2 regions of the Streptomyces noursei ATCC 11455 genome follow, and region 1 is predicted to be linked to the other one. Evidence: riboswitches for the same ligand, from Rfam matches in the RefSeq annotation. Region 1 holds a riboswitch; the other holds the start of a gene.
What was found. A riboswitch is a leader RNA that binds a small molecule or an ion and turns the genes downstream of it on or off. The one in region 1 is predicted to bind glycine.
Positions count from the first base shown of each region.

Region 2: another riboswitch for glycine. It lies ahead of gcvP (aminomethyl-transferring glycine dehydrogenase); the one in region 1 lies ahead of gcvT (glycine cleavage system aminomethyltransferase GcvT).

Region 1 is NZ_CP011533.1:3,284,850-3,288,244, reverse strand. It holds gene gcvH (glycine cleavage system protein GcvH) at 1-183, opposite strand, end outside; gene gcvT (glycine cleavage system aminomethyltransferase GcvT) at 306-1,424, opposite strand; glycine riboswitch at 1,458-1,575, opposite strand; glycine riboswitch at 1,576-1,671, opposite strand; gene SNOUR_RS13580 (AAA family ATPase) at 1,949-2,737, shown strand; gene SNOUR_RS13575 (enhanced serine sensitivity protein SseB) at 2,863-3,395, shown strand, end outside.
Region 2 is NZ_CP011533.1:7,763,420-7,766,814, forward strand. It holds gene SNOUR_RS33105 (DNA polymerase IV) at 1-1,146, shown strand, start outside; gene SNOUR_RS33110 (PRC-barrel domain-containing protein) at 1,056-1,490, opposite strand; glycine riboswitch at 1,554-1,651, shown strand; gene gcvP (aminomethyl-transferring glycine dehydrogenase) at 1,841-3,395, shown strand, end outside.

The DNA.
Region 1 (3,395 bases):
CTCCAGCTCGCCGCAGGACTCGCCCGCGGTGACGGTGGCCCCGACCTCGGGGAGCTGCACGAAGACGACGTCGCCGAGCGCGTTCGCCGCGTGCTCGGTGATGCCGACCGTCGAGACGCCGCCCTCGGCGTCCGACAGCCACTCGTGCTCCTTGCTGTAGCGCAGCTGCTGGGGGTTGTCCATGGCTCGATTCTCCTGTACGCGGGGGTGTGATCGTGAATGGGGTCTTGCCCAGTGAGACACGTCGTGCCGGACGCAACGGCGCAGGTCCGCGACGGGCACCGCGGACTCGCCGGCGCCGTCGGCTACTTCTGCCGCTTGTAGAAGGGCAGCGCGACGACCTCGTACGGCTCGTGCGTGCCGCGGATGTCCACCCGGACGCCCTCCGCGCCCGGCGCGGCGTACTCGGCGTCGACGTACGCCATGGCGATCGGCTTGCCGAGGGTCGGGGAGGGCGCCCCCGAGGTGACCTCGCCGATCACCGTGCCGTCGGCGGCGACGACCGGGTAGCCGGCGCGCGGCACCCGGCGCCCCTCGGCGACCAGACCCACCAGCTTGCGCGGCGGGTTCTGCTCGGCGCGCTCCGCGGCCCCTTCAAGCGCCGCGCGCCCGACGAAGTCGCCCTCCTTCTCGAACTTCACGACCCGGCCCAGGCCCGCGTCGAAGGGGGTGAGCGCGGTCGTCAGCTCGTGCCCGTACAGCGGCATACCCGCCTCCAGGCGCAGGGTGTCGCGGCAGGACAGTCCGCACGGGACCAGTCCGACGTCCCGGCCCGCCTCGGTCAGCGCCTCCCACACCGCGACCGCGTCGGCCGGCCGGACGAACAGCTCGAAGCCGTCCTCGCCGGTGTACCCGGTCCGGGCGATCAGCGCCTGCACGCCGGCGACCGTGCCGGGCAGGCCGGCGTAGTACTTCAGCCCGTCCAGGTCGGCGTCGGTGAGCTTCTTGAGGATGCCGGGGGACTCCGGGCCCTGCACCGCGACCAGCGCATAGGCGTCCCGGTCGTCGCGGACCGCGGCGTCGAAGCCCGCCTGCCGCGCGGCCAGCGCGTCCAGCACCACCTGGGCGTTGGAGGCGTTGGCGACGACCATGAACTCCCGCTCGTCGAGGCGGTAGACGATCAGGTCGTCGAGGATGCCGCCGTCGGCGGCGCAGATCATCGTGTAGCGGGCCCGCCCGACCTTCAGGGCGCCGATGTTGCCGACCAGCGCGTGGTCCAGCAGCGCGCCGGCCTGCGGACCGGTGACGGTGATCTCGCCCATGTGGGAGAGGTCGAACAGGCCGGCACGGGTGCGGACCGCGACATGCTCCTCGCGTTCGCTGCTGTAGCGCAGCGGCATGTCCCAGCCGGCGAAGTCGGTCATGGTCGCGCCGAGCGCGCGGTGCGTGGCATCCAGCGCGGTACGGCGGGGGGCTTCAGTCATCGTTCCGGGCTCCCAGGCATGGGTGACAAGACGGTCTCCCCATCTGTCATCGGAACCTGAGAGGTTCACCGGGAGCCCACGAACGGGCCCGGTTTGCACCTTGGGTGGAGCCGCCCCTTCAGCCAGGCAGTGGCTCGCTTTTCAGATCTGCCTCGCCCGCGCGGTATAGGGGCCTGAGAGATTCAAGGGAGGACTTGCTCCTTCGGCGCCCCGCCGTGGCGGCCGGGGACTCTCCCGCGCGGATTCAAGCGGCCGGTATGGAGTTGGGCTGGCTGTTGCACGAGTGACCTTCCGGTGTGCCCGTGGCGGCCACATCATTACACGGGATCGCCGGATACAGGAGCCCCGGCCGGCATCCCGTCCCCGCCCACCCGCACCGCGGCCCGGATCCGGGACCCGCCCGCGGACCGCCGGATCCGGTGGCGCCGGACGCCGTCGCCTTGCTGCCCATTACCTTTTCTTGACACTCTGCGGGCAGGTCGGGTCCCGAACCCGGCCTGAGCCGACGGGGAGGGGCGATCACGGTGCACAGCGAAGCGGCATACGCGACGACGGCGGGGACGGCACCCGGGCCCGCGCCCGAGCCCGCGCCTGCCGGGCCCCGGGCGGCGCGCCGCCCGCGCCCCACCGCCCGCCCCGACCGGGTCCGGATCACCGACCTCCGCGACGGCGCCCGCGCCCCCCGCACCGCGCTCCGCTTCGCACCCGGCGATCTGATCGTGGTCTCCGGCCTGCCCGGCAGCGGCAAGAGCACCCTGATGCAGCGGGTGCTGCCGACGCTCGACGGCCGCGGTGACCCGGTGTACCGCATCGACTCCCAGGACAGCCGGGAGCGTTGGGAGCGGGGCCGGCTGCGGCACCTGCCGTACGCGCTCTACCGCCCGCTGGTCCGGGCCGCGCACTATCGCGCCCTGCGCCGGGCGCTGCGCTCCGGCGGCAGCGTGGTGGTGCACGACTGCGGGACGCTGGCGTGGGTGCGCCGTTGGCTCGTCCGGACGGCCCGGCGCGACGGCCGGGGCCTGCACCTGGTGCTGCTCGACGTGCCGCCCGGGACGGCGCTGGGCGGCCAACGGGCGCGCGGCCGCGGGGTGTCGCGGTACGCCTTCGCCCGGCACCGCCGGGCGGTGCGCCGGCTGGTCGCCCGCGCCGAGGAGGCCCGGCTGCCCGCGGGCTTCCGCTCCGCGGTGCTGCTGGACCGGTCCGCCGCCGGGGTCCTGGAGCGCGTCACGTTCACCGCCCGCGTCCGCCCCGCTGGTGCGCCCGCCGCGGACGCCACCGGCTACGGGGAACGGCCCTCGGGGACCGTCCGGTAGATCAGGGCGGGGCCCGGTCCGCCGGAGGGGCCCGGGCCCGTTAGGGTCTGACCCACCGGGGCGGGCCCATGGACCCGCCCCCAGGGTCAGGGGCCGGGCAGCGCGGCCAGTAATGGGTGGGTGAGATGAACTATCCGGACAATTACCCGCAGCACGGTGGTCCGGTGCCGGGGCACGTCCCGGACGCGGGGATACCGCAGTTGGCCTGGCCGGCCAACGAGCTGGAGGAGGTGCTGGCCGCGTCGGTCGGGCACCCCGAGGCCGGTGGCCGGATCGTCGAGGTGCTGGGCCGCAGCCGGGTGTGGGTGCCGCTGCCCGAGAGCGGCGGCCCGGAGAGCGCCGGCTTCGGCGCGGCCGGCCTGGACCTGCCGACCGTCGAGCTCGGCGGCGCCGCCTACGTTCCGGTCTTCAGCTCCGAGCAGGAGTTCCTGCGGGTCGTCGGGCCGCACATGTCGTACACCGTCGCGCCCGCCCGGGAGTTCGCCCGCGGGCTGCCGCCGCTGCTGGGCATCGCGGTCAATCCGGACGGCACCGTCGGCGTCCCGCTGCCGCCGCCCGCGGTGGCCGAAATGTGTCGTGCCGGACGGACCGAACTGGACGGCCCGCAGGGCGGCGGCGCCCGGGTGCGGCTCTTCGAACCGGACTGGCAGGACGAGCC
Region 2 (3,395 bases), 4.5 Mb from region 1:
CCGCTGAGCCTGGACGAAGCCTTCGTGGACCTGGAGGCGGGCGGGGTGCCGGCGGAGACGGCCGCGGTGCGGGCGGTGGGGGAGCAGCTGCGGCGCGACATCCGGGCGGCCACGGGGCTGACCGGTTCGGTGGGGCTGGCCGGCGCCAAGATGCTCGCCAAGATCGCGTCCGAGGCGGCGAAACCGGACGGCCTGGTGGTGATCGAGCCCGGCACCGAGCGGGAGCTGCTCGGGCCGATGCCGGTGCGGACGCTGCCCGGGGTCGGGCCGGCGACGGCCGAGACGCTGCGCCGGGCCGGGATCCACACCGTCGCGGAGACCGCGGAGGCCGGCGAGGCGGAGCTGGTGCGGCTGCTGGGCAAGGCGCACGGCACCGGGCTGTACGCGATGGCGCTGGGGCAGGACGACCGGCCGGTGGTGGCCGAGCGGGACGCGAAGTCGGTGTCGGTGGAGGACACCTTCGAGGTCGATCTGACCGACCGGACGCGGGTGCGGAACGAGGTGCTGAGGCTGGCCGACCGGTGCGTGGGGCGGCTGCGGGCGGCCGGGCGGTCCGGGCGCACGGTGGTGATCAAGGTCCGGAACTACGACTTCTCGACGCTGACCCGGTCCGAGACGCTGCGCGGGCCCACCGACGACCCGGCCGTCGTCCGGGAGGCCGCGGTGCGGCTGCTGGAGACGGTGGACACCACGGGCGGGGTGCGGCTGCTGGGCGTGGGGGTGACCGGGCTGGCCGACTTCACGCAGGAGGACCTCTTCGCCCAGCTGGCCACGGAGCGGGAGGCCGAGGAGCAGGCGGCGGGCGGGGCCGCGGAGCCGGCCGAGGAGGCGGCGGGCGAGCCGGAGGCCGGCGTGGAGCTGCCGCGGCGCTGGTATCCGGGGCTGGACGTGGTCCACGAGGAGTTCGGCGCCGGGTGGGTGCAGGGCAGTGGCCTGGGGAGGGTGACCGTACGGTTCGAGACGCCATGGTCCGCACCGGGGCGGGTGCGGACCTTCACCGTCGACGATCCGGCGCTGCGGCCGGGCGAGCCCCTGCCGCTGATCGGCGGGCCGGATCAGTCGTCCGCGCCGGCGATCCGCCCGAAGTCGGTGTCGCCGGCGGGCGAGGCGGAGTCGGAGGCCGGTGAGGAGATATCCAGGCGGTAGTGGTGGTAGAGCTGGAGCTCCTGCTCGGGGGAGAGGTGCCGGCCGACGCCGAAGTCCGGGGCGTCCTTGATCAGCTTCCGGTCGTAGGGGATGTGCAGGCTGTCGCCGACCATCTTGCTCGGTTCCAAGGGGACGAACGCATCCCGGCTGAACAGGCCGGTGCGGACGGCCGCCCACTCCGGTTCGCCCGTCGCGTCGTCGAGGTACACCTCGTCGACGGTCCCTATTTTCGCGCCGTTCCGGTCGAACGCTTTGCGGCCGATGAGGCTCCGGGGATCGATATCGGTTTGCACGGTCCCTCCACGTGGTCGCAACTGCCTTGTGACCACTACGAAACGGCACATTTCATGCCCCGGCCACTCGAAGGATCGTTTCGGCGGTGCGCTGGTAGGCTGGCGATTGGCCGTCGACCCCATGCGGGAGAGTCCTTTGTCGTTCGCGACCAGGGCGCCGAAGGAGCAAATCCTCCCCGGAATCTCTCAGGCACACGTACCGCATGGACGAGGTCACTCTGGAAAGCAGGGCGGGCCACGGACAGGCACCATGCCGGAACCCCTCCTCACCGACGGTGAAAGCCGGACCGCAGCCCGCGGACCGGTGAAGCTCTCAGGTTGAGATGACAGAGGGGGAGGCCGTCCGGGCACCAGCGCCGTGGTGCCCCTCGTAGGTCGTACTGACCAGGAGGCCCCCGCAGATGAACACCCACCGCATCTCCCTGACCGAGCTGGAGCGGGGCATCCCGTTCGAGCAGCGGCACGTCGGCCCCGACCACGAGGCGCAGGCGAAGATGCTCGCGCAGGTCGGCTTCGGATCGCTGGACGAACTCACGGCCACCGCCGTGCCCGACGTGATCAAGAGCACCGAGGCACTCGGTCTGCCGGAGGGCCGCACCGAGGCCGAGGTCCTGGCCGAGCTGCGCGCGCTCGCCGACCGCAACCAGGTGCTGTCGCCCATGATCGGGCTCGGCTACTACGGCACCTTCACGCCGCCGGTGATCCTGCGCAACGTCATGGAGAACCCCTCCTGGTACACGGCCTACACGCCCTACCAGCCGGAGATCTCGCAGGGTCGCCTGGAGGCCCTGCTGAACTTCCAGACCGTCGTCGCCGACCTGACCGGACTGCCCACCTCCGGTGCGTCGCTGCTGGACGAGGGCACCGCCGCCGCCGAGGCGATGGCGCTCTCCCGCCGGGTCGGCAAGGTCAAGCAGGGCGTCTTCCTGGTCGACGCCGACTGTCTGCCGCAGACCGTCGCCGTGATCCGGGCCCGGGCTGAACCGACCGGTGTGGAGGTCGTGGTCGCCGACCTGTCCGACGGCATCCCCGAGGAGATCGCCGAGCGCGGCGTCTTCGGTGTGCTGCTCCAGTACCCGGGCGCGTCCGGCGCGGTGCGCGACCCGCGCGCGGTGATCGAGCGGGCGCACGAGCTGGGCGCGATCGTCACCGTCGCCGCCGACCTGCTCGCGCTGACGCTGCTCACCCCGCCCGGTGAGCTCGGCGCGGACATCGCGGTCGGCACCAGCCAGCGCTTCGGCGTCCCGATGGGCTTCGGAGGCCCGCACGCCGGCTACATGGCCGTCCGCGAGCAGTACGCCCGCAGCCTGCCCGGCCGTCTGGTGGGCGTCTCCGTCGACGCCGACGGCAACAAGGCATACCGCCTGGCGCTGCAGACCCGCGAGCAGCACATCCGCCGCGAGAAGGCCACCAGCAACATCTGCACCGCGCAGGTGCTGCTCGCCGTCATGGCCGGGATGTACGCCGTCTACCACGGCCCCGACGGGCTGCGGACCATCGCCCGGCGCACCCACCGCTACGCCACGATCCTCGCCGCGGGCCTGCGGGCCGGCGGGGTCGAGCTCGTCCACGACGTCTACTTCGACACCCTGACCGCACGGGTGCCCGGCCGGGCCGCCGAGGTCGTCGCCGCCGCCCGCGAGGCCGGCATCAACCTCCGCGAGGTCGACGCCGACCTGGTCGGCATCGCCTGCGACGAGACCACCGGGCGCGCCCAGCTCACCGGCGTCTGGGGCGCGTTCGGCATCCAGGGCGACATCGAAGCGCTGGACGCGACCGTCGAGGAGAGCCTGCCGCAGTCCCTGCTGCGCACCGACGACTACCTCGGCCACCCGGTCTTCCACCAGCACCGCTCCGAGACCGCGATGCTGCGCTACCTGCGCACCCTCGCCGACAAGGACTACGCGCTGGACCGGGGCATGATCCCGCTCGGCTCCTGCACGATGAAGCTGAACG